DNA from 3 places in the Mesorhizobium sp. P3_A10 genome. Region 3 is predicted to be linked to each of the others. Evidence: riboswitches for the same ligand, from Rfam matches in the RefSeq annotation. Region 3 holds a riboswitch; each other region holds the start of a gene.
What was found. A riboswitch is a leader RNA that binds a small molecule or an ion and turns the genes downstream of it on or off. The one in region 3 is predicted to bind cobalamin.
Positions count from the first base shown of each region.

Region 1: linked by a shared signal. The riboswitch ahead of AC1DXU_RS00275 (CbtB domain-containing protein) and the one ahead of AC1DXU_RS18695 (aromatic ring-hydroxylating oxygenase subunit alpha) in region 3 are both predicted to bind cobalamin.
Region 2: linked by a shared signal. The riboswitch ahead of AC1DXU_RS00530 (DUF1636 family protein) and the one ahead of AC1DXU_RS18695 (aromatic ring-hydroxylating oxygenase subunit alpha) in region 3 are both predicted to bind cobalamin.

Region 1 covers NZ_JBFUFZ010000001.1:53,395-62,875, forward strand. Annotated here, with positions in the region: gene cobD (threonine-phosphate decarboxylase CobD) at 1-278, opposite strand, end outside; gene cbiB (adenosylcobinamide-phosphate synthase CbiB) at 277-1,254, shown strand; gene cobO (cob(I)yrinic acid a,c-diamide adenosyltransferase) at 1,267-1,881, opposite strand; gene cobU (bifunctional adenosylcobinamide kinase/adenosylcobinamide-phosphate guanylyltransferase) at 1,883-2,398, opposite strand; gene AC1DXU_RS00270 (CbtA family protein) at 2,391-3,191, opposite strand; gene AC1DXU_RS00275 (CbtB domain-containing protein) at 3,207-3,386, opposite strand; cobalamin riboswitch at 3,424-3,620, opposite strand; gene AC1DXU_RS00280 (gamma-glutamylcyclotransferase) at 3,689-4,381, opposite strand; gene AC1DXU_RS00285 (aromatic ring-hydroxylating oxygenase subunit alpha) at 4,518-5,699, shown strand; gene AC1DXU_RS00290 (MFS transporter) at 5,839-7,038, opposite strand; gene AC1DXU_RS00295 (acetyltransferase domain-containing protein) at 7,253-8,245, shown strand; gene AC1DXU_RS00300 (methyltransferase family protein) at 8,242-8,718, shown strand; gene AC1DXU_RS00305 (ROK family protein) at 8,760-9,481, opposite strand, start outside.
Region 2 covers NZ_JBFUFZ010000001.1:107,076-116,556, reverse strand. Annotated here, with positions in the region: gene AC1DXU_RS00540 (cobaltochelatase subunit CobN) at 1-3,444, opposite strand, end outside; gene cobW (cobalamin biosynthesis protein CobW) at 3,463-4,500, opposite strand; gene AC1DXU_RS00530 (DUF1636 family protein) at 4,503-4,931, opposite strand; cobalamin riboswitch at 4,971-5,174, opposite strand; gene AC1DXU_RS00525 (winged helix-turn-helix domain-containing protein) at 5,204-6,403, opposite strand; gene AC1DXU_RS00520 (NADH-quinone oxidoreductase subunit A) at 6,736-7,101, shown strand; gene AC1DXU_RS00515 (NuoB/complex I 20 kDa subunit family protein) at 7,092-7,673, shown strand; gene AC1DXU_RS00510 (NADH-quinone oxidoreductase subunit C) at 7,679-8,284, shown strand; gene AC1DXU_RS00505 (NADH-quinone oxidoreductase subunit D) at 8,294-9,481, shown strand, end outside.
Region 3 covers NZ_JBFUFZ010000004.1:392,276-401,756, reverse strand. Annotated here, with positions in the region: gene AC1DXU_RS18715 (ABC transporter ATP-binding protein) at 4-1,116, shown strand; gene AC1DXU_RS18710 (DUF680 domain-containing protein) at 1,194-1,430, opposite strand; gene AC1DXU_RS18705 (DUF680 domain-containing protein) at 1,490-1,690, opposite strand; gene AC1DXU_RS18700 (DUF680 domain-containing protein) at 1,763-1,969, opposite strand; cobalamin riboswitch at 2,478-2,679, shown strand; gene AC1DXU_RS18695 (aromatic ring-hydroxylating oxygenase subunit alpha) at 2,796-4,043, shown strand; gene AC1DXU_RS18690 (FAD-binding oxidoreductase) at 4,121-5,221, shown strand; gene AC1DXU_RS18685 (PqqD family protein) at 5,380-5,808, shown strand; gene AC1DXU_RS18680 (serine kinase) at 5,854-6,903, shown strand; gene AC1DXU_RS18675 (glycosyltransferase family 2 protein) at 6,900-7,652, shown strand; gene AC1DXU_RS18670 (glycosyltransferase family 2 protein) at 7,652-8,329, shown strand; gene AC1DXU_RS18665 (nucleotidyltransferase family protein) at 8,329-9,481, shown strand, end outside.

The DNA.
Region 1 (9,481 bases), on a different contig from region 3:
CGCGGCAACAGGATCTGCGTGCCGGGGGCCAGCACGATATTGGCTGCGGACGGCGCGCCATAGGCACTCGCCGCGATCCTGGCCAGCTCATGGGCGCGCGCGGCTTCCGGCAATCGCGACAGAGCGGTGGCGGGCAGCTCGAAAAGCGGGTAGGAGTGCGGATTGATACCTGTCGAGAGGTCGACAAAAGGCTGTGGCGCGTGAGGGAAGAGCGCGCTCGCCCGGCCAAGGCTCCCGCCGTGATCCACGGCAGCAATCGCTCCTTCAAGAAGCTTCATGTCGATCCTGATCGCCTTCCTGTCATTGGCCATTGAACGTGTCCTGGGCTACCCGGACTGGCTGTTCCGCGCCATCGGCCATCCCGTCACCTGGTTCGGCAGGCTGATATCCTTTCTCGACCGCAGGCTCAACCGCGCCACTGATTCCGACGCGCTGCGTCGCCGGCGGGGCGTCCTGGCGTTGCTGGTCATCGTGCTGGTGCCGGCGGCAATCGCCTTTGTGCTGCAAATCGTGCTCTGGCAGATATTGCCCACCGGAATGGTCGTCACCGCCATTCTGGCGACGTCGCTGCTGTCGCAGAAGAGCCTGACCGAGCATGTCGAAGCGGTGGCCGATGCGCTCGACACCGGCGGTCTGGCCTTGGGTCGTATCGCGGTTGCGCGCATTGTCGGCCGCGATCCGGAAAGGCTCGACAAACCGGGCGTGGCCCGCGCCGCGATCGAGAGCCTGGCCGAGAATTTTTCCGACGGCATCGTCGCGCCCGCTTTCTGGACCGGTGTTTGCGGCCTGGCGGGCGGCGTCGCCTACAAGGCCGCCAACACCGCCGATTCGATGATCGGTCACCGCACGCCGCGCCACGAGGCCTTCGGCCGGGCGGCTGCCCGGTTTGACGATTTCATCAACCTGCCGGCCTCCAGGCTGACCGCGCTGCTGATCGTGCTCGCCGCCTTTCTGGTTAAGGACGCCGATCCCCGCAACGCCTGGACAGCCATGCGGCGCGACGCGAAAAGACATCGCTCGCCCAATGCCGGCTGGCCGGAAGCGGCGATGGCCGGTGCGCTCGGCCTGGCGCTGGCTGGGCCGCGCAGCTACGGCGGCGTCATCGTCGAAGATGCCTTCATGGGCGAAGGCGGACGGCGCGAGGCGGATAGCCTGGATATCAGACGGGCGCTGAGGCTTTATCAAATCGCCGACTATCTGCTGATTGGGTTGTTCGGATTGCTCTCGGCGATCCTTATCGCGGTGACGCTCTGAGCGGCGTCACCCTCAGAACTCTATCCCCTGCTGCGCTTTCACACCCGCCGCGAAATGATGCTTGGTCACGCCCATCTCGGTGACCAGATCGGCGGCCTCGACCAGCGCCGGCTTGGCGTTGCGGCCGGTGACGACGACATGCAGGCCTTCGCGCCGCGCCTTCAGTGCCGCGACCACCGTGTCGAGATCGAGATAGTCGTAGCGCAGCGCGATGTTCAACTCGTCGAGCACCAGCAGGCTGATGGAAGCGTCGCCCATCAGCTCGAGCACCTTGGCCCAGGCAGCCTCGGCGGCAGCGATGTCGCGCTTCAGGTCCTGCGTCTCCCAGGTAAACCCCTCGCCCATCGCGTGCCAGACGACGCGATCGCCGAAGGCGGCAAAGGCGTCCTTTTCGCCGGTGTGCCATTTGCCCTTGATGAACTGGACGACACCGACGCGCTTGCCATAGCCGAGCATGCGCAGCGCCAGCCCGAAGGCGGCCGTGGTCTTGCCCTTGCCGGGGCCGGTGTTGACGATCAAAAGCCCCTTCTCGACCGTTTTGGCCGCGACTTCGGCATCCTGCACCGCCTTGCGCTTGGCCATCTTGGCGCGGTGGCGCTCTTCGTCCTTGGCATCGATCTCGGTCATTTCATTTCACCTTGAGCGGCAATCCCGCCACCATCAGCAGCACCGTGTCGGCGACCGCCGCGACCTGCTGGTTGAGGCGGCCGGCCGCATCGCGAAACCGGCGCGCGAGCGCATTGTCGGGCACGATGCCCTGGCCGACTTCGTTGGAAACAACAAACCACGGTCCGCGCGGTCGCGAAAGCACATCCGCCAGCCCTCGGCATTCGGCGTCAAGGTCATGCTCGGCCAGCATATGGTTGGTCAGCCACAGCGTCAGGCAGTCGATCAAGACAGGTTGATTGTCGGGCAGCGCCCCGATCGCGCCGGCAAGATCGAGTGGTGCATCGATGGTCGTCCAGCCCTCGCCGCGGCGCGAGCGGTGCAGCGCGATGCGCTCGCGCATCTCGTCGTCATAGGCTTGCGCCGTGGCGATGTAGGCCCACTGCGCCCCACCTGCCGTCACCAGTTTTTCGGCATGCGCGCTCTTGCCGGAGCGCGCACCGCCGATGATGAAGGTCAGTTCTTTACGATCAGGCAAAGCTGTCGCGCAGGCTAGTTGCCGTTCCCGTGAAGCGTCCGCGCACCACGCCGACGGCAGCACCAAGCACCAGCCAGAACACCAGATTGGTCACCGTAACCGCCACCACGAACTGATGGTGTAGGCCTTCCGGGATTGCTGTCACGAAGCTGTCCGGCTGCGGCGCACCGACAATATGTGGCGCCACGATCAAAGCCACGGCAAGGATCGCCAACGGCAGCGACTTGCGAAAGGCGAGAAGGCCCAGGCCAGCCGCTGTCGCCGCCACCGTTGCCCACCACCAGATCTGGCGCTGCATGAGGTCGGCTGCCGGCATTGCCGGCAGTTCGGGCGGCAGGCCGAGCCCCGGCGCCAGCGTGAACACGGCAAAGCCGGCCAGGCCCCAGAACAAGCCCTGACGCCAGGTCCCAATGCCGCCGGCGAATTCGGAAACCGCGACCAGGATCAGCGCGAAGCCGATGCCGGTGACGATATTGGCGACGACACTGAAAGCGAAGCGCTCGAAGCCATCGGCCGGCGACCAGCCTTCGTCTTCAGCCGGAGCCGCCGCTTCGGCCGGCGCCGGTGCGGCTGAGCTCATGGTGTTTTCCGCCGGTGCGGCACTGCTCATGGCATTGTTGGTGCTGGCGGCTGGTGCCGCAGCATGATCGTGCTGGTGGCCGCCAGCCTTCTCAAAAACTTCGGCCTGGTAAATCAGGGGGTCGGTAGCAAAGGCCTGCATGCAGGCGAGAACGACGCCAGCCACGAGCCCGGCGATCGCCGCGATGAACACGACGTTGCGAAACAGGTTCATGATGTCAATTCCTCGTCAGTGGCAGGGAAACGCCATCGAGTGGCGATAGTCGTGCGCGGCGTTGTGGACCACCTCGATATGCGAGAAGCCGACAACACCGACAACGAACAGGCCGAGAAATGCAGTGAGCACCAGCTGCATGAAGCGCGACTGCGAGGAGACGGAAGCGCCGATAGAGACGGAAGCGGTATTCATATCTTGTCCTTTCGCCCTCCACCCGAGGGCATAGAAGTCAGTGTCCCTGTCGCCGGCAGGTCTCCTGGCTCGCGGATCAGCGCCCTTCCCCACCTTCCCGAAGAAAAATCTTCAGTGGCATATGGAGAGGACTACCGCACACAGTTGCGGGGGCAGCCACGGCATTGGGCAACAACTCAGCCCGCACCGCATTCCCTCTTGGCTCCAAACGGAACCGACGACAGCTAGCGACTATAGGCAAAATCGCAGCGCCCGGCAAACCAAATTCCGCCGGTTACCAGCGTGAATGCGCCACCCTGGCCTTAAGCTGCGGACGCGGCGATCCGCTCGGCCACGAGGCGCTGCAGCCGCCATAGATGGCGATCGTGAATGCCGCGCTCTTCCAGGTTTTTCACCGTGTTATAGAGATAGTCCGCGCCTGAGCCCCAGTGTCCACAGGACGTCGCCAGCCGTTCGACGACCCTCTCCTCGGCGAGCGGTCCGGAATAGGTGAGGCCATTGCGGTTGATGACGAACGCCAGCGCCTTTATCGGGCCGTTGTCGCTTCCCAGGTTGAGCAGGCGGGGATGGTAGCTTGTCGGCTTTAGTGTCACTTCGCGCCTGAAAAGCTTGCCCAGCTGCTGCCGCCGATCCGCGTCGCCAAGCCGAAGGGCGACGCCCTTGCACTGTCCGCCACGGTCCAGCGCCATCATCAGGCCGGGGCTGTCCTTGGTGCCGCGCCAGCGGGTCATGTTCATGCAAAAGGAGCGGTGCCAACCGCGCGCCAAGGCCACCCGCTCTTCGACATGATCGATTTCGGGTTTCCAGATCAGCGAGCCGTAGCCGAACAGCCACAGCGGTTCCGAGTCAGGGAGTTCCGCCTGCAATGCGTCCACCAACGCGTCATAGTCGGCATCATCCAGGTGCCCTGCATCCGGATCCGGACCTGTATCCTCGATCGCGCGCCAGCAGCGCGCGACCAGTTCCGGCGTGAGCGACATCTGTCGTGTAGACAATTCTCAATCCTCTTGTTCAAGGACATGATTAGGCATCGCGGTCGAAACCGGCAATGCGGCGCCGTGCCAAATGCCGTCACTAGAATTGACAAAAGATTTGCCGGGGTGTCGGCTGGCACATCACAGGAAGCCAGCCATGCAACCCAACCCCGGCGAGCGCGATCCCTATAACGGCCTGACCCGGGCCGAATCGACGCTGCCGTCGTCGGCCTATTGGGATGCAAACGCCTACCAGCGCGATCTAGACGCCATCTGGTACAGAAACTGGCTGCTGGTCTGCCGCGAGACCGATCTTGCCCAGCCACTGGCGTTCCGCACATTCCGTGTCGGCACGCAGGAAATCGTCGTGCTGCGCGACGACACCGGCGTGCTGCGCGCTTTCCACAACACCTGCCGGCATCGCGGCTCGCAGCTTTGCCAGGAAAGCGAGGGCCGGCTGAAGGCGCGGCTGATCACCTGCCCCTATCACGCCTGGTCCTATTCGCTGCGCGGCGATCTCGTGCGCGTTCCCTCGAAATCGCTGCCCGACGGTTTCGACAAGGCCGATCATCCGCTCTACCGCGTGGCGCTGTCGGTGTGGCGCGGCTTTGTCTTCGTCAATTTGCAGGAGGACGCCAACGGTTCGGCGCAAGCATCCTTCGATCCCGCATCCGGCAATCTCGGCAACTGGCCGCTGGAAACGCTGGTCAGCGGCCACGTGCTGAAGAAGGTGATGAACTGCAACTGGAAGATTTTTTGGGAGAACTTCAACGAGTGCCTGCACTGCCCCGGCGTCCACAAGGACCTGTCGCGGCTGGTGCCGATCTATGGCCGCGGCCTGATGGGAAGGCACGATGACCCGGACTGGGTTCGCCATGCCGACAATGACGCGCCGGAATTTTCCGGCGGCCTGCGCGCCGGCGCCGAGACATGGTCGCGTGACGGGCAGGCGCATGGACCGGTGTTTTCCGGGCTGACGCCGGCCGAGCGCGCCGCCGGCCAGACCTACGCCACGTCACTGCCATCGATGTTCATCGTCGGCCATGTCGACTATATCAGGACCGTGCGGCTGGTACCGCTTGGCCCCGAACAGACCGAACTCACCGCCGAATGGCTTTTTTCGCCCGAAGCGCTGACGGCACCCCAGGCCGATATCGACAACATCGTCGCCTTCGGCCGGCAGGTGCTGGAGGAAGACGCCGCGATCTGCGAGGTCAACCAGAAAGGCCTGCGCTCGCTGCGCCACCAGGCCGGCGTGCTGATGCCGGAGGAATACGATCTGCACCGCTTCCACAACTGGGTGCGTGAGCAGCACGCAGCGGTTGGAACAACCGCCTAGTCGGCCTTCAGAATTCGCTCCGGCGAGGCATATGGAGTGGTTTTCGAGCACCGGCGCGCAGCGGACTTTTGGGTCCGTGAGCACCGGAAGCGGAGAAAATCGCGACAGATGTCCGCCGGAGTAGAATTATCAAGGCCGACTAAAGCGATTTCGGCAGATAGCGCCACGTGACAAAACCGCAGACCACCGCCAGCAGGCCGAGCGTCGCGAACACCGAACCTAGGCCGAAGAACGCCAGCACCACCGAATAGACCAGCGGCGGCGTCAGCTCGGAAAAGTCGAGATAGGTGCGATAGACCGCCGCCATCTGCGCCCTCTCATAGGAGCGCACCGAGCGCATGAAGGCGGTAGAGCCGAGTGCGTCGAGCGCAATGGTGAAGAACGCGCCGCAGAGCAAAAAAGCGCCGGTGAGCAGCGGCACGGTTTCGCCGACCGCGCCCGCCGCCAACAGCATCGCCGACATGGCGAAATAGGCGAACGTCATGGTGCGCCGACCGCCGAAGCGCTTGCCCGCCTTGCCCCAGAAGATCGCCATGAACAAAAGCGCATTGCCTGCCGACACCAGCAGGCCGCCGGCCAACTTGCCTTCGCCGGTGATGACCATGAACAGCGGCCCGTAGACGAAGAACGTCGTCCAGAAACAGGAGCGGCCGAAGGCGATCAGCCAGGCGAGTCTGAGCCGCGGCTGGGCGACGAAGCGGCCGATATTGGCCAGCGGATTGGCCGGCCGCGTTTTGCCCGGGCGGATCGATGGGTTGTCGCCAAGCCGGTAGGTCCAAAACAGCGCCAGCAGGATCATGGCAAAAACAGCAACCGCGCCATGCGCGGCATAGATGCCGAAGCGCGTGTAGAGAAAGATGCCGAGCGTCGGCCCGCCGGTCCAGGCAAACATCGACCATGCCATGCGCAGCGATTCCGCCTGCATGAAGTCGGTCTTGCGGATGTGGTCCATGATGTAGAGGTTGAGCGTGATCGACAGTGCGCTGGCGCCCATGACGCGGCACAGCATGCCCGCCAATTGCCCGGCCAGCGTGTGGGTGACGAAGAACAGCGAGCCTATGGCCAGCAGGCAGGCGCCTGCCGTGTAGACCCAGCGCCGGGCAAAGCGGCGGATCAGCATTGGCATGAACAGCGTCACCGACAGGCCAAGCATGGCCACGACGGTGTAGAGGATCGAGACGATCTGCTCGTTGTGCAAGATCTCGTAGGCCTGGATCGGGATGACGCTCGACACCGTGGCGCGCGCGAAGGACTCGACCGTATAGAGCGAGGCAAAAGTGCGCGCATCCGCCGGCCGCAAGGCCGGAAGCCAGATCGGATGGCGCACATGGGTGGACATTGCTTTCCCCGAAGCAGATTCGCGAGGCCAATCTGGCGTGGCCATCCAGGTGTCGGTAACAGGAAACCGACCCGTTCACGGCAAAAAGCGAAGCCGGCCAAAGGCTTTCCGGCGCTGGCCTAAAGCAGGCCCTGATGCGGTGTCTCGGCCTGCCTTCTTTTGTCCGGTGCAACCGTGCTAGTCGTCTTGAGGGCTGAATCAGAATTACGAGACCATGAGCATCCATACCGCCGCCGTCCCGGATCAACCGAAGCGCATTGTCGCCATCGACGTCGTGCGCGGCATCGCGCTGATCGCCATGGCCAGCTACCACTTCACCTGGGATCTGGAGAATTTCCACTACACCGATCCCGGTCTCACCGCCTTCGGATGGTGGAAGATCTACGCGCGCTGCATCGCCTCGACCTTCCTGTTCCTGGTCGGCGTCAGCCTGTTTCTCGCCCATGGCAGGCAGATCCGCTGGAACGGCTTCTGGAAACGCTTTGCCATGGTCGCCGTGGCGGCGATCGCCATATCGGCAGTCACCTGGTTCGTCACGCCGGACAGCTTCATCTTCTTCGGCATCTTGCACGAGATAGCGCTGGCCAGCCTGCTTGGCCTTTTGTTCCTGCGCCTGCCATCATTGCTGACGCTTGTCGTGGCGGCGATCGTGATCGCTGCGCCGATCTACCTCAGATCCGAAGCCTTCGATCATCCGGCGCTGTGGTGGGTTGGTCTGTCGGCGGTCAACCCGCGCTCCAACGACTATGTGCCCGTCTTGCCCTGGTTCGGCGCCGTGCTCATCGGCATCGCCGCAGCAAAGCTCGCTTCCACGTCAGGCGTGCTGGCGCGGTTGGCAACGCTCACGCCCGGACGATGGGCCAACCCGCTGATCTTCATCGGCCGTCACAGCCTGGCTTTCTATCTGATCCATCAGCCGCTGCTATTTGGCTGTGTCTGGCTGTTCTCGCAGATCATGCCGGCGCCGGTGGAAACCAGGGAGGTGACCTTCCTGAAAGAGTGCCAGGTATCCTGCGAGCAGCAGCGCGACACGGAGTTCTGCGCCAGCTATTGTGTGTGCATGCTGGATACGCTGCAAAGCGAGGCAACATTCGATCGGCTCTACAATGGCGACCAGACCCCGGAGTTCAAGGCGCATCTCGGCGATCTCGCCGGCACCTGCACCGCCAAGACCGAGAGCTCGATGATGGAGGGAGGGCAACAATGACCGACAGCCAGCCGAAACCCGGTCACATACCATGGCCGCCGCTGATCTATGTCGCTGCTATCGCCATCAGCATCGCGCTCGGCCTGCTCTACCCGCTGCCATGGATCGGCGACATTGCGGGCGACCTGCTTTTCGCCGCCGGCTGGGTGGCGCTGTTCGGCGTCGCCGCACTCTGGTTCACCGCCATCCGCAGCATGATACGGGCCAAGACGACGTTCAACCCGAACGCCGTGCCGGACCATCTGGTGACGTCAGGCCCTTTCGGCATCACGCGCAACCCGATGTATCTGGCCAACACGCTGCTGTTGATCGGCGTCGCCTTCGTCACGGGCATCGCATGGTTTCTGCCGCTGGCCCTGATCGCGGCCTTCGCAACACAAAAACTCGCGATCGAGGGCGAGGAAAAGGTGCTGGCGGCTAAATTCGGCAAGAAGTACCGCGACTACGCCAAAAGAGTGCGGCGCTGGATTTGAACAGCCCAGGCCGCCGCTGCCAGACTTAACAGGTTCCTCGCCTAAACAACGACCCTGATTTCGCCTGGCCGGCTTTCGAAGTCGAAAAGCCTCTGGGTAGCAAGGGCAGCAGCGCCCCGCGCCCAGGAATCGTCGGCCCAGTCTGGCGTGATCGGCGGCGGTGCCCACATGGCGTAACGTCCCAGCGCGTTGCGCATAGGCTCGAAGAGATAGTCGCCGAAGCTGACGGCTTCGCCGCCACCGACAATCACTTCCGGATCGATGATGTTACAGAAGCCGCCCAGAAACCTGCCGATGCCTTCGCCCGCTTCACGCAACAAATTCACCGCCGTCTCGTCGCCGGCCTTGGCCGCTTCGAGCATGTCGTAGCGGTCAACGTCGCGTGAGAGGCCTTTCGCCTCACGCCACCGCTTGACCAATGCCGGCTCGGAGAAAAACGTTTGAAGGCAGCCGTGGCGGCCGCACTCGCATAGTGGCCCGTTGGGATCGTAGATGGAGTGCCCCATCTTGCCCGCGGCCCCGTTCGCGCCGTGATGCACGGCGCCGTCGACCACCACCGCGCAACTGATGCCGGCGCCGATCGCCAGCGCGCCGACAGTGCGGTGATGCCGGCCGAGGCCGAACAATTGCTGCGCTAGCGCGAAAGCGTTGGTGTCGTCGTCGGCCCAGACGGGCACATTCACGAGGTCGGCGAGCATGGCCGCTATCGGCACGTCGGTCCAGCCGAACCGGTGACTGAGCCGGCAGACGCCATTGTCGATAA
Region 2 (9,481 bases), on a different contig from region 3:
CCGCGCCGACAGGAAACGCTCGGCGATGACTTTGGCGGCGGCCGGGTTCTCGCGCAGGATAAAAGCACGCACATCGGGGTCGCCGACATAGGCGTCATGCACGGCTTCGATCAGCGCGCCTGAAATGGCGTGCGTGGTTTCGGCAAAGCCGACGAGACGGTCGACGGTCTCGGCGAATTCCGACGCGCCGCGCGGGCCGTGGCGCATCTGGCCAGCAATGAAGCGGGCATTGACCGCACGTGCGCGTACGACGCGGGCCACCGCCTCGCCAACCGAGCGCGGCTTCGGCTTCTGCGGGTCGGTGGTGTCAAGCACGATGACGTCGGCGTTCTTGCCGAGGGCGGCCAGGGCTGCCGAAAAGCCGCCGATGAAGGCGACGTCGGCGGAGCCTTCGAGGATGTCGCGGCCGGGGTCGTCGCCGGTGTGGACGAGAAGATCAGCCTCGGCGATGCGGGTTTCGAAGGCGCCGGGCGCTGAAACGCCTTCGCCCTCGGCGCCGCCATAGGCATGCGACGTGGCATTGAGATAGGCGCGGCCGATTTCTTCTCGCGCGCCCCAGTCGCCGCTTGCCAAAAGATCCTCGACGCCGGCGCCGTAGGTGCCGGGCGAGGTGCCGAAAATGCGCGGGCTGATCTTGCCGTCGGCGCGGGTTTTGGCGGCGAGCGGGTTTTCCGAATCCTCCTCGTCGCGCGCGGCGACGGCGTTTGCGGCGGCGTCGATCAGCGCGATCTGGGTCGGGAACATGTCGCGGAACAGGCCGGATATGCGCCAGGTGACATCGACGCGCGGGCGTCCGAGGGCAGCCGGCGGCAGCACCTCGATGCCGGTGATGCGGCCGGTCGCCGAATCCCATTGCGGCCGGCAGCCCATCAGCGCCAGGCCTTGCGCGATCTCCTCGCCACCGGTGCGCAACGAGGCCGAGCCCCAGAGGTCGATGACCAGCGAGCGCGGCCAGTCGCCATGCGATTGCATATAGCCGCGTACGACCTCTTCCGCCGCCGCTCTGCCCAGATTATAGGCGGTCGGCGTCGGCATGGTGCGCGGGTCCGAGGTGAAGAGGTTGCGGCCGGTGGGCAGCACGTCACGTCGGCCGCGCGCTGGCGCGCCGGCCGGGCCGGCCTTGACGTGGCGGCCGTCGAGCGCCGCGAGGAGAGCAGCCTTCTCGGCCGCAGCGCTTTGCCGGCGCATGGGGTCGGCCTCGCCCTCGGGCGCGCGGCCATAGATGTGCAGGCCGTCCTTGATGGCGAAATCCTTGAGGTCGCAGAGCCAGGCATCGATGCGGCGCAGCGCCTCGTCGGGCGCGTCGCTCTTGGCAACGCCGGCTTCTGAGGCGAGGCCAGTCTTTTGCGCGGTCTCGACGATCAGCTTGGCCAGCCGGTCGCGGCGGCGGCGGTCGAGCCCGTCGGCCTGGGCATATTCGTCGACCAGGCGTTCAAGCTTGTGCTGGTTCTCGTCCAGGCCGGCGCCCGCCAACGGCGGCGGCAGGTGGCCGAGAGTGACGGCTGCAATACGCCGCTTGGCTTGCGCTGCCTCGCCCGGGTTGGAGACGATGAAGGGATAGATGACGGGCAGCGGGCCGGTGACGATCTCGGGAAAGCAGTTTTCCGAGAGTGCAACGGTCTTGCCCGGCAGCCATTCCAGCGTGCCATGGGCGCCGACATGGATGAGGGCATGGATGCCGAGGGATTTGCGCAGCCACAGGCCGAAGGCGATCAGCGCATGGCGCGGCGGCAAGGTCGGATCATGGTAGTCGGCGCGGCGGTCGGCAGAGCGGCCGCGATCGGGGGCGAGGGCTACGGTGATGTTGCCGAAGGTGGCGGCTTGGAAGGGGAAGTGTTTTTCGCCAGCGCGTGGCGAAGGCCGGCGTTCTGTCGCGCCCCCCTCTGTCCTGCCGGACATCTCCCCCACAAGGGGGGAGATTGGGCCGTCATCGGCGCTTTCGCCAATCTCAAACGTTGCAGGAAGGGAGCCGGCAGCGGAGCTGCCAATCTCCCCCCAAGTGGGGGAGATGTCCGGCAGGACGGAGGGGGGCGCCTCGCGGAAACCTGTCTCTTCCGCCTTGCCCCATGCGGCATCTACCGCAGCAATTGCCGCCGTCGGCAGCTCCCTCGAAAGAGCGAGATACTCCGCTAGCCCCAACCTATGAGCGCTCCGCTCCAGCAGATCCAGCAATTCCCGCGCCGTTTGCGGAATCCCCTCAACCACGTAGCCCTGCTCCCTCAAGTCGTGCAGCATCGCCAGCACGCTGGACGGCACGTCGAGGCCGACGGCATAGCCGGTGCGGCCAGGCGCACTCGGATAGTCGGGAATCAATATCGCGAGCTTGCGCGTCGCGCGCGGTGTCTGTTGGAGTTTGATGAAAGCCGCAACGCGGTTCGCCACCTGCGCTACGCGGTCGGGCTCCGGCCGGTTGGCGAAGGCCCGGAAGGCCAATGCCGGGTCGGTCTCGCTCTCGCCCTTGAAGGAAATCGCGCCGGCGAGGATGCGGCCGTCGAGTTCGGGCAGCACGACATGCATGGCGAGGTCGGCGGGCGCCAGGCCGCGCTGGTTGTTTTGCCAGATGTCGCGGCGGGTGGTTGCGACGATGACCTGGAAGACAGGCACGCCGGCGCGGTCGAACAGGGTTTCGACACCCGGCTCGGCGCCGGAGGCGAAGGCGGTGGCGGTGATGATGGCGGCAGGGTTCAGGGAGGCCAGCGCGGTTTCCACGAAGGCCAGGGATGCCGGGTCCTTCAGGCTGGAGACGAAGATCGGGACGGGGGCCATGCCGCGTTGGCGGAGCGCTTCCAAAAGCGCGTCGATGGGCGCGACGTCGGCAGCGAGCAGCATCGAGCGATAGAAGAGAATCGGCACGACCTTTCCCTCTACCTCGAGGGGGAGGGGGACGACGCCATGGCCCGGCTCGTAGTAGCCCGCTTTAGGCACGCTGACCGGCTCGGCAGCCGCAACCTCGGACCCAGCCAACCCCGCCAGCCTGTGCATCAGCCCGCTCATATTGGCCGGGCCGCCCTCGCGGAAATAGCCCAGCAATGCATCGAGCTCTTCGCGCGGCAGCGTCGAGGCTTCGATCAGGCGCAGATCCTCGTCGTGGCTCTCGCCGGGCAGCAGCGCCAGTTTGATGCCGCGTGCGCGGGCGGTGGAAGCGAGCTGGTCGCAGCCATAGCGCCACCACTCATAGCCGCCGAGAATGCGAACCAGAATGATCTTGGCGTGGCGGGCGACGCTGTCGACCCAGAGGTCGACGGACATCGGATGGCGCAGGTCGCGCAGTGCCACCAGCCGCATCGACGGCAGGCGTGCCGCGTCGGCCTTCCACGCTGCCGCCAGTCCGGCCAGATCGCTATCGGTAAAGGACAGCGCTACGACATCCGCCGGCGTCTGCCGGAGATCGACAGGCTCGGCGAGATCGTCGAGCGAGGCGGATGTGGTGGTGAGGATGTGCATCGCGGCTCGTGCCTGAGATCAGCCGGCGAGTATACGCTCGATTGCCGGGCGGTTCAGCCCCTTCAGACCGATGACGACCAGGCGCGAGCGGCGGTCGTCTTGAGCGGTCCAGGCGCGGTCGTAGTAATGATTGACGCGCGGACCGACGGCCTGCAGCAAAAGCCGCATCGGCTTGCCGCCGACCTCGACGAAACCTTTTACGCGCAGTACGTTTTCTTCTTCGGCGGCGGTGGCGACGCGCTTTGCCAGCTCATCCGGATTGGCGATCGAGGCAATGTCGACGATGAAGGTGTCGAAGTCGTCGTGCTCGTGGTCGAATGCGCCGTCATGATGCGACTTGCGGTTCTCGATGTCGTCCTCGACGGCGAGACCGAGGCCGAGCAGCACCGAGGGATCGACCTTGCCATGCGACGTCGGCACGATTTTCACGGCGCGGGCGGAGTGTTCGTTGATGATGGCGTTGGCGCGGGCCGAACCGGCGGCGTCCATCAAATCGCTCTTCGACAGGATGATCAGGTCGGCGCAGGCGATCTGGTCCTCGAACAGTTCCTCGACCGGGTCGTCATGGTCTAGCGTCTCATCCTTGGCGCGCTGCGCCTGCAGGGCGTCCATGTCGTTGGCGACACGGCCCTCGGCCAGCGCCGGGCCGTCGACCACGGCGATGACGCCGTCGACAGTCACCCGGCTCTTCACGCTCGGCCATTGGAAAGCCTGGACCAGCGGCTTGGGCAGCGCCAGGCCCGAGGTTTCGATCAGGATGTGGTCGACCTTCGGCGTCAGCGCGAGGATCTGGTCGAGCGCGGGGACGAAATCGTCAGCGACGGTGCAGCAGATGCAGCCATTGGCCAGTTCGACGATGTTTTCCTCCGGGCAGGTGTCGATGCCGCATCCCCTAAGGATCTCGCCGTCGATGCCGATGTCGCCGAACTCGTTGACGATGATGGCAATGCGCTTGCCGCCGGCGTTTTCCAGGAGATGGCGGACCAGCGTCGTCTTGCCGGCGCCGAGGAAGCCGGTGACGACGGTGCAGGGAACACGGGAAACGGAAGCGTTCATGGTCAGTCCTTCAGCAGGTCGAGAGGAGGGATGCGGGCAACGAGGCCGCGCTTGAGGCTATCGGGGCGGCCGCGCCAGGGGATAAGGCCGTCGGTCGAGGTGGCGAAGAGTTTGGCGCCAGCGACGAGATCGGCGCCGCTGGTCAAGGTCAGGTCGCCGAAGACATAGCTCCAGCAGCCGTCGCGCAGGATGGCGGCGCTGAGGCGTCGCTTGCAATTGCCGAGGCATTCGACGGTGCGGATGCGGATATCTTCATTCGCTGCGGCACGGCGCGTGTCTTGCGCGAGCAGTTCGCCGGCGCGGGGGTGGGCGTCGGAGCCGGTCTCGTCGCGGCACGAGGCGCAGACAATTACAGTGACGCCGGCCAACGCGTCGCTGTTGCCGGACAAAATATCCGCTGTTTCAGCCGAAAAACTGCTGTCGCGTTCCAAATCATGCTCCTTGCCCGGAAAACCCGCCAGGCGATCGGATACTTTATGTCCTAGACGGCAGGTCTCCTGGCTCGCGGGTCATCGCCTTGGGTGCCGCCTTCCCGGTGTTACCCAGTGGTTTTCGGCCCAGGCTCGTCGCTTACAGTTGCGGGGACAGCCGCGGATTTGAGATCGAAATCCCGCACCGCATTCCCTCTTGGCTCCTCCCTTTGAAGAGAAGAGACCGTCTGAACCGGATTTAGGCTTGTGTATGCAGGCGTGTCAACGCGCGTCTACGACGCCGCGATGTCGGCGAGCGGCTGGCCGAGATCGCCGGCGGGTGTCACTTCGATACGCTCAAGGCCGAGCCAACCCTGCATCAGCTTCAATTCTTCGAACAGTTCTGCTGCGGTTTCGGCCGGTGCGCCGGGCTCGGCGTAACCGGCATGGACGCGCAGCACGCTGGCGGGGCGGTCGGCTTTGAGGTCGACGCGGGCGACGATCCTGTCGCCAAGCAGGAACGGCAGCACGTAGTAGCCGTACTGGCGTTTGTCGGCCGGCGTGTAGATCTCGATGCGGTAGCGGAAGTTGAACAGGTTTTCGGTGCGTGTCCGCTCGAAAACCACCGGATCAAAGGGTGCCAGCAAGGCACGCGCCTCGATCCGCCGGGGCAAACGGGCGTCCTTGTGGAGGTAAGCCGGCTTGTCCCAGCCCTCGACGCGCATGGGCAAAAGTTCGCCGGTCTCGACCAGTTCCTCGAGGCGGCTCTTCATATCGGCGGGGGAAAGGCGGAAGTAGTCGCGCAGGTCGCTGGCTGTTGCGATGCCGTGGGCGCGAGCGGAAATGCGCAACAATTCGCGGTGCGAATCCTCGGCGGCGGGAACGGCCAAGTCGAGGATCGCCTGTGGCAGCACGCGTTCGGGCAGATCATAGAACCGTTCGAAACCGCGCCGCGACGCCGTGGTGATGCGGCCGGCCCAGAACAGCCATTCGAAGGCGTGTTTGGCGTGGCTCCAGCCCCACCAGCCGCCAGAGCCTTTCTGGCCCTCGAGCGCCGAGGCAGCAATCGGACCCCGGTCAACGACCTGGCGATAGATCTCTTCGATATAGGCGGCGTGTTCGCGGCCCCATTTTGCCAGGCCCAGATACATCTCCCCGCCGCTCTCGGCTCGCTGCATGCGCCAGCGCATCAGCGGGTATGTCTCGACCGGCAGGAAGGAGGCTTCGTGGGCCCAGTACTCGAAGACTGTGCGCTTGCGGGTCACGGCGGCGTTGTCGAGCAAAGCCAGCGGGTAGGGGCCGAGGCGCGAGTAGAGCGGCATGTAATGGGCGCGCACCACGGCGCTGACGGAATCGATCTGCAGCAGGCCGGTGCGGGAAAGCACGCGGGCGAAGTGGCGGCGGTCGGGCGTGCCGGCGGGGCGGGCATCATTGAATCCTTGAGCCGCCAACGCGATGCGGCGGGCCATGGCGAGCGATATCTTTTCCTTCATGGGAGACGGGACTCTGATGATTTTCGAGCAAAAGGAGCCGGTGATTCCGCGTCATGCTAGCAGGGTTTTGGCGAGATCCATGTCAGGAGAGAAAAGTGGAGTAGAAAGTGAAGGAAATCAAACAGGAGCGGAACGGACCAGTTTCTTCCGAAGTGCCGTCCAGCACCGTGTTTTGAACAAGGTTTGACTTGCTTCGCCGAAAGCGCTGCGCTAACCCTCGCCGCGTTGCAGCATAGGCACTTAAAACGGTTCAGCGGTTAAACTGTCACGCTTCCGCATTAGGGTTCGTTGCTGTAATCAGAGTGGATTGGCCGCCAACGGAAAGCTGCTGCATGACCGCACTTTTGAGTTCGTATCTGCCCATCGTCCTGTTCATCGGCGTGGCGCTGGTCGTCGGCCTGGCGCTGCTTGTGGCGCCGTTCCTGGTGGCCTACCGCAATCCCGATCCGGAAAAGCTCTCCGCCTATGAGTGCGGCTTCAATTCGTTCGACGATGCCCGCATGAAATTCGACATCCGCTTCTACCTGGTGTCGATCCTGTTCATCATCTTCGATCTGGAAGTGGCCTTCCTGTTTCCGTGGGCGGTCTCCTTCTCGAAAATCGGCATGCTCGGCTTCTGGTCGATGATGGTGTTTTTGGCGGTGCTGACCATCGGCTTTGCCTATGAATGGAAAAAAGGAGCGCTGGAATGGGATTGAGCGACAATTCCGGCACGCTCGTCGCGCCCAGGCCCAAGGGCCTGATCGACCCCAATACAGGTCGACCGGTCGGTTCCGACGATCCGTTCTTCCTCGAAATCAACAATGAGCTGGCCGACAAGGGCTTTCTCGTAACCTCGACCGAGGCGCTGATCACCTGGGCGCGCAGCGGTTCGCTGATGTTCATGACCTTCGGTCTCGCCTGCTGCGCGGTCGAGATGATCCACACCTCGATGCCGCGCTACGACTCGGAGCGCTTCGGCGTTGCGCCGCGCGCGTCTCCGCGCCAGTCCGACATCATGATCGTCGCGGGAACGCTGACCAACAAGATGGCGCCGGCGCTGCGCAAGGTCTACGACCAGATGCCGGAGCCGCGCTACGTCATCTCGATGGGCTCCTGCGCCAATGGCGGCGGCTATTATCACTATTCCTATTCGGTGGTGCGCGGCTGCGACCGCGTCGTGCCCGTCGACATCTATGTGCCCGGCTGCCCGCCAAGCGCGGAAGCGCTGCTCTACGGCATTCTTCTACTGCAGAAGAAGATCCGCCGCACCGGCACGATCGAACGGTAGGCCCAATGACTGCATCCCTGAGCGAACTGTCGACTTATCTGAGTGAAAAGCTGGCCGGCCGGATCGGCGATACGGTGTTCGCCTATGGCGAACTCACCGTCGCGGTCGAGCCGGGCGATCTGATCGAGGTGGTGACCTTCCTGCGCGACGATGCGCGCTGCCAGTTCATTTCGATCATCGACGTCTGCGGTGCCGACTATCCGTCGCGGGTCAAGCGCTTCGATGTCGTCTATCACTTGCTGTCGCCGAAGCAGAATGTGCGCATCCGCCTGAAAGTTCAGGCCGACGAGGAAACCATGGTGCCCTCGATCACCGGCGTGTTTCCAGGCGCCGACTGGTTCGAGCGCGAGACCTACGATCTCTACGGCGTTTTGTTCTCCGGCCATCCCGACCTTCGCCGGATCCTGACCGACTACGGCTTCGAGGGTCATCCGCTGCGCAAGGATTTCCCGCTGACCGGCTTCGTCGAAGTGCGCTACGACGACGAGGCCAAGCGCGTCATCTACGAGCCGGTTGAGCTCAAGCAGGAATTCCGCAATTTCGACTTTTTGAGCCCATGGGAGGGAACCGACTACGTTCTTCCCGGGGATGAAAAAGCCAAGACGAATTGAGGCGCCAGAATGGCTGAAACCTCCGTCCGCAACTTCAACATCAATTTTGGACCGCAGCATCCCGCCGCGCATGGCGTTTTGCGCCTGGTGCTGGAGCTCGACGGTGAGGTGGTCGATCGCGTCGATCCGCATATCGGGCTGTTGCATCGCGGCACCGAAAAGCTGATCGAGCACAAGACCTATCTGCAGGCGGTGCCCTATCTCGACCGGCTCGACTATTGCGCGCCGATGAACCAGGAGCATGCCTTTGCACTCGCCACCGAGCGGCTGCTCGGCATCGAGGTGCCGAAGCGCGGCCAGCTCATCCGGGTCCTCTATTCGGAGATGGGGCGCATCATGTCGCACATCCTGAATGTGACGACGCAGGCGATGGACGTCGGCGCGCTGACGCCGCCGCTTTGGGGCTTCGTCGAGCGCGAAAAGCTGATGGTGTTTTATGAGCGCGCTTCGGGCTCGCGCATGCATGCGGCCTATTTCCGGCCCGGCGGCGTGCACCAGGACCTGCCGCAGAAGCTGGTCGAGGATATCGGCAAATGGATCGATCCGTTCCTCAAGTCGATCGATGACCTTGACCAACTGCTGACCCCCAACCGCATCTTCAAGCAGCGCAATGTCGATATCGCCACTGTGTCGCTCGCCGATGCCTGGGCCTGGGGTTTCTCGGGCGTCATGGTGCGCGGCTCGGGCGCTGCCTGGGACCTACGCAAGTCGCAGCCCTATGAATGCTATTCCGAGATGGATTTCGACATTCCGATCGGCAAGAACGGCGACTGCTACGACCGTTACCTCGTGCGCATGGAAGAGATGCGCCAGTCGGCGAAGATCATGCGCCAGTGCGTCGATCTTTTGCTTGGCAAGGAACTCAACGGCCCGGTGTCGAACCTCGACGGCAAGGTTGTGCCGCCGAAGCGCCAGGCGATGAAGCGCTCGATGGAAGCGCTGATCCATCACTTCAAGCTCTACACTGAGGGTTACCGTGTGCCGGCCGGCGAGGTCTATGCGGCCGTCGAGGCGCCGAAAGGCGAATTCGGCGTCTATCTGGTCTCCGACGGCTCCAACAAGCCCTATCGCTGCAAGCTGCGTGCGCCAGGTTTCGCGCATCTGCAGGCCATGGACTTTTTGTGCCGCGGCCACATGCTGGCCGACGTCACCGCCATATTGGGTTCCCTCGACATCGTGTTTGGTGAGGTCGATCGC
Region 3 (9,481 bases):
ATCATGGCCGATGTCACGCTAAGACAAGTGAAGAAATCATACGGCAATCTGCACATTCTGCACGGCATCGATCTCGACATAAAGTCGGGCGAGTTCATCGTCTTCGTCGGCCCTTCGGGTTGCGGCAAGTCGACCTTGCTGCGGTCCATCGCCGGGCTGGAGGAAATCACCTCCGGTGAACTCAAGATCGCCGGCGAGGTGGTGAACGACGTACCGCCGTCGAAGCGCGGCATCGCCATGGTGTTCCAGTCCTACGCGCTCTACCCGCATATGACCGTCTACGACAACATGGCGTTCTCGATGAAGATCGGCAAAGAGAACAAGGCCGAGATCGACCGGCGCGTGCGCCAGGCGGCGGAAATCCTGCAGCTGACCAAATATCTTGACCGCTTGCCCAAGGCGATGTCGGGCGGCCAGCGCCAGCGCGTCGCCATCGGCCGCGCCATCGTGCGCAATCCAAAAGTGTTCCTGTTCGACGAGCCGCTGTCCAACCTTGATGCGGCACTGCGCGTCGCCACCCGCATCGAGATCGCCAAGCTCAAGGAATCGATGCCCAACACGACGATGATCTACGTCACCCACGACCAGGTCGAGGCGATGACGCTGGCCGATCGCATCGTGGTACTGAAAGAGGGCCATATCGAGCAGGTCGGCACGCCGATGGACCTCTACAAGAAGCCCGGCAATCTGTTCGTTGCCCAGTTCATCGGCTCGCCGGCCATGAACATCCTGCCGGCGACGATCGAAACAACCGGTAATTCGACTGTCGTCAGCCATGTCGGCGGCCGCAAGGCGACGGTGCCGATCGCCACGCCGGCTTCAGCGAAGGGTGCTGCGGTAAGCTTCGGCGTGCGGCCGGAGGATCTGGTGGTCTCCACCGGCGCCGATTATCTCTTCGAGGGCAAGGTGGACTATGTCGAGCAGCTCGGCGAGGTCCAGCTCATCTATGTGGACATCGGCCGCGCCGACCTGCCGCTGGTGACCAAGCTGCCCGGCAATGTCGAGGTCAAGCGAGGGGCGACGCTGCGGCTGAGCGCGGATGGCGGAGACCTGCATATCTTCGATGCCGACGGACATTCCTTCGCGCTGCACAGGCCGGAAGCAAAGGCGGCTTGAGGCGACTGGTCCGTGTCAACAAAAAAGAGCGGCGGGCCAGGCCCGCCGCTCTTTTTTCTGGAGATCTACTTCGGCTGTTAGCGGCCGAAGAGGTTCCGGTCGCTGCCCTGCGGGGCAGACTTCTGGACGTCGCCCGACGAGTTCAGCAGCTTGTAGACCGGCGAGCCGGTGTTGCGCACCGAAGACGTCTGCGTCTTGTCGACGTTGACGGTCGCCTGCTGGTTGATGTCGGTCCCGCCAACGCTGTCGTTGTGGGCATAGGCGCTGCCGGCGGCAATCATGAGAGCGGCTGCGGCAAGAACAATCTTCTTCATTTCAAGTCTCCTGAATTTTCGTATTCCAGCAAGCGGCGAAGCGCTTTGCCGGGATCGGCCTAGTTGTGGCCGAAGAGGTTGCGGTCGCTGCCCTGAACGACGGGCTGCTTGTCAGCCGGAGCCGACTTCTGGATGGAAGCCGTGTACGAGCTGTCGACAGCCGGGACGGCCTGGTTGGCGCCGAAGTGGTCACTGCCAGTGGCAAAGGCGCTGCTGGTGATGGCCAGAACGGCCGCTGCGGTAAGAACGATCTTTTTCATTTTAAGTACTCCTGAATGTCTGAATTCCACCAAGGCGGCAGGGCAAACCCGCCGTCCGTTGGGAATCGGCTGTTAGTTATTGCCGAAGAGATTGCGGTCGCTGCCCTGAACGACGGGCTGCTTGTCGGCGTGCGCCGGCTTCTGAATGGAAGCCGTGTACGAGCTGTCGACCGAGGCGGCAGGCTGGTTCGCACCATTGGAACCAAAGTTGTCGCTGCCAGCGAAGGCGCTGCCGGTGATGGCCAAAACGGCGGCGGCAGTGAGGATGATCTTTTTCATTATTGGTACTCCAGTATCTTAGTTCATCAGTCCGTCTAGCGGCGTGTCTTGGAAGGAATTCGCGTCGTTCGGACAGCCCCGATGTGGGCGAGGCCAGTGCCCGTTTCCAATCACGAAGTTGTTCCGCGTGGACCATGGCTCTGCACCTTGAAATTGTACCAAAGCCTCCTACACTTTCTATTTTAGCGAATAATTTCAATATGTTATTCTATTCCACCCATGAGCCAGCTGACGAATTGGCAAACCAGCGTTCACACCGTCCTGCACGCTCTGTCAACAGAAACGAACCGTTCGGTTCGATTTTAGAAACCACTAATAGTCACTTTTCGAAACTGTTAACTGTTTTTGACCCTGCCGCCGGGCGAATCAGATGCGCGGAGCGGCGGGTCACGACCGGTGAAAGGCTGGGTTCGCGTCACAAATCCTGGCCGGTGCGTTTTTCACCTATGGTGTCGCGCCGCATGGATGCGATGTCGCTTTCATGCCGATGGCGCGTCGGCCGTCGTGATTAGATGATGGCATCTCAGGTGCCGCTTCGTGACGATGGAGCGGAGAATTGGGAAGCCGGTCAAAGCCCGGCGCTGCCCCCGCAACGGTGGTGGAGATCAAGTCGCAACGGGAGACCACTGGGCCACAAGCCTGGGAAGGTGTCGCGACCGTCCGCAAGGACACTCCAGAGCCCGGAAACCAGCCCGAGATAGCTAGACTCGACTGATCGCGGTGGGCGGTCAAGAGGTGGATGGTGCATGCCGGCCGTGGTGCCGGATTGCGACCGGTCTTTCCTCCATCACCACCAAGTTCAGTCCTTTAAACACGAGGACAGGACATGGATGCGCGCAACGACATGCTGAGGCTCTTGCACAGCCGCAGGGAAGGCTATTCGCTCGAACAGCCCTTCTATACCGATCCCGACTACTTCAAGCTCGACATGGAGCTGATCTGGTATCGCGACTGGCTGTTCATCGGTCATGATTGCGAATTGCCGAAACCGGGCAGCTACATCACCGCCCAGGTCGGCGACTATCCGGTGGTGCTGGTGCGCGACCAGCAAGGCAAGATCAACGCTTTCCACAATTCCTGCCGCCATCGCGGCAGCCGCGTCTGCAACGCCGAGAAAGGCACGGCGGCCAAGCTGGTCTGCCCCTATCACCAGTGGACTTACGAACTGGACGGCCGGCTCCTGTTCGCACGGCAGATGGCCGATGGTTTCGACAAGAGCCAGTTCAGCCTGAAGCCGGTGGCTTGCGAGAGTGTCGGCGGTTACATCTTCATCTGCCTGGCCAGGGAGCCGGCGGACTTCGCGCCGATGCGCGCCATGATCGAACCCTATTTGTTGCCGCACCGGCTGCGCGAGGCAAAGGTCGCCTTCGAATCAACCATCGTCGAAAAGGGCAACTGGAAGCTGGTCTGGGAGAACAACCGCGAGTGCTATCACTGCGCCGGCAACCATCCGGAACTGTGCAAGACTTTCCCGGAAGCGCCGACCGTGACCGGCGTGCAGGGCGCCGACAGCGACCCGGAAATGCTGGCGCACTGGGCGAAGTGCGAGGCGGCGGGCCTGCCGAGCAAATTCCGCATCGATCCCACCGGACAGTTTCGCGCCACCCGCGCGCCGCTGCTGCGCGACGCCGTCAGCTATACGATGAACGGCAAGCGCGCGGTGAAGAAGAACCTTTCCGACAGCGTTTCGGCCGACCGCATCGGCACTTTGATGCATTACCACTATCCGACGACCTGGAATCACATCCTCATCGACCACGCCGTCACCTTCCGCGTGCTGCCGATCAGCGCCACGGAAACGGCGGTGACGACGAAATGGCTGGTCCACAAGGATGCGGTCGAAGGCGTCGACTACGACCTTGCCGAACTCACCCATGTCTGGACCGAGACCAACGACCAGGACCGCCGCATCGTCGAGGAAAATGCCTTCGGCATTCTGTCGCCGGCCTATGAGCCCGGCCCCTATTCTGAGTTGCATGAGGGCGGCGTCATCCAGTTCGTCGACTGGTATGCCCGTTTCATCGAGCCGCGCCTTGCCGAGGGCGGCCGGCCCGCGCTGCGCAGCGTCGCCTAGCACATGGCGCCCAAAAGTGTTGAGCGGTTTTGGGATCACGACATGTGCAGAACAAAAAGGGTGAAGGGATGAATGCGATGACGGACCTTGGCCTCTACCGCCATCTCGACGAGATGGCGCCCTGGAACGACAGGCTCCAGGTGCTGGAAGTAATCGGCGTCAGCGACGAGGCGCCGGAGGTGAAGACCTTCACCTTCCGCTCCGACAACCAGACCTGGTTTCGCTACAAGCCAGGCCAGTTCGTGACACTGGAACTGCCGACCACTGAAGGCCCGCTGATGCGGACCTACACGCTGTCGTCCTCGCCATCGCGGCCGTTCTCGATTGCGGTGACGGTGAAAGCCCAAGCCGGCAGCATCGGCACGCGCTGGATGTTCGACAATTTGAAACCCGGCGTTCACGTGAAGGCTTATGGGCCGGCAGGCGACTTTTCGCTGCACAGCCACCCCGCGGCCAAATATCTGTTCATTTCGGCCGGCTCCGGTGTGACGCCGATGATGTCGATGCTGCGCTGGCTGAACGACTGCGCGCCGTGGACCGATGTCGGCTTCGTCAACTGCGCGCGGCGGCCCGAGGAGATCATCTTCCGCAAGGAGCTCGAACTGCTGGGAAGCCGCATGCCCGGCCTGTCGCTCGGCTTCATGATCGAGGAGCGGTCGAGCCGCGAAGGCTGGTTCGGCCATATGGGGCGGATCGACGCCATAAGGCTGCCGCTGCTGGCGCCGGACTTCCGCGAGCGTGAAATCTTCTGCTGCGGCCCGGACCCGTTCATGCGCGCGGTGCGGCAGATGCTGGAGGCCTCCGGCTTCGACATGGCCTATTACCATCAGGAGAGTTTTGCGGCCCCGGCTGTGGAAGAAGTCCCGGCTCCGTTCGCATCGCCGGCCGGCGGTGGAATCGAAGTGCCCGCCGACACTGTTACGCCGGTCCGCTTCTCGCTTTCGGATGTCGACGCCGAATGCGTTGCCGGCCAGACCGTGCTGCAGACGGCGCGCGCTTCGGGGGTGAGAATCCCTGCGGCCTGCGAGTTCGGCCTGTGCGGAACCTGCAAGGTCAAGAAGGTTTCAGGCGAGGTCGAGATGAGCCACAATGGCGGCATTCTCGATCACGAGATCGATGACGGCTTTATCCTCGCCTGCTGCTCAAGGCCACGGTCGGCGCTCGAGATCGAGGCCTGACAGGGCGGCGGATTGGCCGCCTGTTTTGCGTGTCGGCCTGGCCCTGGCCGGCGCTCTGTCTTGCCAAAGAACGGCCAAGTGGCTAGACGCTTTTCCAGGGCAAGGTGGACTGCGGCGACCGGTGATCGCTTCAGGGCAGCCTGTTGTGGGGACGTTCAATGGAGCAATCGGTCTACGCGGTCGCAAGCAAGGACATCGTTTTCGAGTCCTTTGACGGCGAAGCCGTAGTCCTTGATCTTTCGAACGGGAAATATTTCGGCTTCTCCGATTCAGGCAGCGGGGTCTGGCAGGCGCTGTCGTCCGGTGTTGGCGCCCACGCACTGGTCGGACAAGCGGCCGGCGGGGCCACAATAAGGTCAGCCGAGCTCGACGGCTTCATTACCCAACTGCTCGATTTCGGCTTGCTCGTGCGTGCGGCCGATGCAGCCGCGCAACCCATCTCGAGCGCGCTGCTTGCCCAACTCGCCGGCAGCAGCGAGCCGCTCAAGGTCGACATCCATGACGACCTTGCCGATCTCATTCTGGTCGACCCGATCCACGAGGTCGAGGAACCTCTCGGTTGGCCGGCGGTCAAGCCGGCGCCCTGAAACCACCCGAGCGGCCCGGTCGGGCAACGCTGGAACACGTCAGCCATGCCACGCGTCACCCTTCAAACCCTGGCCGACTATGCCCGTCATGTGCTGGCGGCGGCGGAAAGCGCGGCTGACCGCTATCCGGTCACCACCACGGTCCACTTGCCGCGGCTGGATTTGACGGCGCATCTCAGCCCCGGCGCGCTGGCCAATGCTGTCGACCGTGGCTTTGTCCCTGCTCCCGACGACGAGCCGACCCTGGGCGCCTGCCGTATTTTCGTCGCCGATCCGGATATTGAGGGCATCCGCGCCCCGGCGACATGGGGCCAGGCCGACTACACGCATCACGCCTTCGCCACGCAGCTGGCGGAAGCCGGATTGCGCGGCAGCTATTTCCACGATCTGGATTTCTGGCAGTTCTACGATCCCGAACGCCGCGTCGGCGCACAGCTGATGAGATCGGCCGATGGGTTTCCACCCTGGGAGGAAGCAGCGCCGCTGCGCGCCTTCCTGCATTGGGAGTATGCCGCGCGCGGCATGCGGCTTACCCATGCCGGTACGCTGGGCATTGGCGGCAAGGGTGTGCTGCTCGCCGGCGCCGGCGGGGCCGGAAAATCGGGAACGGTTGTCGCCGGACTGCTCAACGGGCTCGACAGCGTCGGCGACGACTACGTGCTGATCGATACCGACAATGGGGTGACTGCCCGCCCCTTGTTTGCCACGCTCAAGCAGGACCCGGAAGGTTTCGCGCGGCTGCAGCTCGAACGAAGGTTGAAGTCGCACGGTCCGCTGAACTGGCAAGGCAAATATCCGTTTCACATCGATGACATCGCAGTCCGGCCGGTGCCTGCAAGTCTGGACATCGTCGCGCTGGTGGTGCCACATATCAATGGCGGTGAGACAAGCTCGATCATGCCGGTGTCGCGCAAGGACGCCATGATTGCGCTGGCGCCGTCCGGAATTGCGCAGATGCCGGGCGAGAGGGAGAGCGGCTTTCGCTTTTTTGGCGAACTGACACGCCAGCTGCCGTGCTATCGCCTGTCGCTGGGGACACGGCCCGAGGAAATCGCCGGCACGATTTCGGCGTTTCTCGCACGAGGCATTTTATGAAGCTGAGCGTGATCATGCCTGTCTACAACCGCGAACCCTATGTCGGTTCGGCGCTGCGCTCGCTGCTCAGGCAGCGTGACGCCGCCGATCTCGACATCATCGTCATCGACGACGGTTCGACCGATGGATCGGCTGACGTGGTGCGCTCATTCATGACCGAAATGCCCTCCATCCGCCTTTTCCAGCAAGCCAATGGTGGTGTCACCAAAGCACGCAATGCCGGTCTCAGGCAGCTCCTGCCGGAGACACAGCTTGTGTCATTTCTCGATTCGGACGACATCTCGCCCGCTGGGCGCTTCAAGGCTGACCTTGCCCGCTTCGAAGCCGATCCGGGTCTCGAACTCACCTATTCACGCATGACACTGGTTGATCTGATAGATGACGAGACCCTGGAGCCGGCAGTCGACAGCCATTCTGTGACTGTTCGCGGGATTCATCTGTCGGCGGGGATTTTTGCTCGTAAATTTGTGGAGCGCATCGGCAGTTTCGACGAGGACTTCAACCAGGCCGAAGATACTGACTATCTGCTGCGCGCCTTTGAAAGCGGTCCGAGATACACTATGCCCGATACCGTGGCCCTCTATTACAGGCGTCATCCCGGCAATATGACAAGGGAGGCCGATGTCCCCCGTCGCGAGTTCATGCGCGCCATCCTCAAATCGATGAAGCGTCGCAAGGGCGACCCGTCCTTGCGTCCGATCGAAGGGATCTTCGATTTCAAAGAACTCGCGCATTGGCGCTTCATGTGATGAGCGGCTATGGCGTCGTCATCCCGGCCTTCAATGCGGCAGCCACCATTGCCGAGACGCTGAGATCGATCGCGGCCCAGACAGTGCAGGCCGAAACCATCGTCGTTGTCGACGACGGCTCTACCGACGACACCATCGCAGTGATCGAGGCGCTGAAGCTACCGGTGCGGCTTTTGCGCCAGGAAAACGCCGGCCCCGGCAGTGCCACGACAAGAGGCCTCGCAGTGCTGTCGACCTCTTTCGTGGCAACGCTTGATGCGGATGATCTGTGGTTGCCGACCAAGATTGAAAGACAGCTTGCGCATCTCGACCGGTTCCCGGCGACATCGGGCGTTTTCACGCATTGGCGTACCTTTCGCGACGATCGGCCGGAAGCGCCGGAAGCCGCCTCTCTCGCAGGCTGGTCGCGGACCACCATGATGATCCGCAGGGAGGTCGCCGTTGCCGTCGGGCCGATCATCGACCCGCAAGGGGGGCGTGGCGATATGGTCGACTGGATCGCTCGGGCGCGCGAGGCAGGCTTCGTTCTCGACATGCTGGATGACGTGCTGGCGCTCAGGCGCATCCGGCCCGGCAGCCTGTCCTACGGGCGCGATCCGGCACGCGACCGGGGCTATCTCGAGGTCGTGCGGCTCGCCATGCAGCGGCGGGCGCGCAACAAGACGGATCCCGATTGATGGCCAGGTCGATCCGCCGCATCGGTCGCCGGTTTCCGGACTATGGCTGGTCCTGGCCGACCGGCAAGCTCGACCAGTTGCTCAAGGCAGCCCTTCTTCCCGATGAGGAAGCGGCCTGCCAACACGCGGCGCGCTGGCTCGACGAGAACGATATCAATCTCGTCTCCTTTCGCGAACACCGGCTGCTGGCCGCGATTTCCGACAGGTTCGGCCGAAAACTTGCCGCCCATCCCGCCTATCCACGCCTTGTCGGCCTGCAAAAGATGCTGTGGACCAAATCGCGCATGGCAATGCGCGAGGCCGAACCGGCGCTGCAGGCCATGGTGGAGGCCGGCTGCGCCGTCGTGCTGATCAAGGGCGCCAGCCGCATCGCCGTCAACGCCTCGGCGCAGCGCGGCCGGGTGGCGCATGACATCGATATATTGGTGCGGCCGCAGGACATGACCGCTGCCTTCGACGTGCTGCGCGAGCGTGACTGGCAGATCGCCACCGGCGTCAGCCCGCACTATCTCAGGACCAGGCTGGCGTCCGTGCGCTCGATGAACTTCTTCAAGGGCAGTTTCGGCGACATCGACCTGCACCAGCTTGCCTATGACGGGTCGCAGCAAAGCACGGGAGACGATCTGGCGATCTGGCAGCGGGCGGTCGCAGCCGAATTCAGCGGCGTCAGCGTCTTTGTTCCGTCGCCGGCCGATCGTATGGCGCTGGCCATCGGCCATGGCGGCCTCGATGCCCACACCCACAGCGACTGGCTGGTTGATTGCGCCGTGGCCATCCATGGCGGCGCGGTCGACTGGGGTGTGTTCAACGACATCCTTGCCCGGCGTGGTCTTGCCGTTGCCGCGGCGGTGGCACTCTCCTATCTGGCGCTGGAGATCGGCGTTGCGGTGCCTGAGCCAGTTCTCGCAGGAACAGTTGATATGGCCGATCGCGCCGGCCTGTCGCGATGGTCCTCGGTTCTACAGGCCAAACCGCGCACGGATTTCGGCGGCCTCGTCTGGCTGTCGCGCGGGTTCGCCAAGCAGTTGCGGCTGAAACGCAAGCAAGGCCGGCTGCAGCAATCGGCGCCGGACGTCGTCTGGCGCGGCAAGACGACCAGCCGCAAGCTCGAGCCGACGCCGACCCCCTTCGTGCTGTCGCAAACCATCCCCT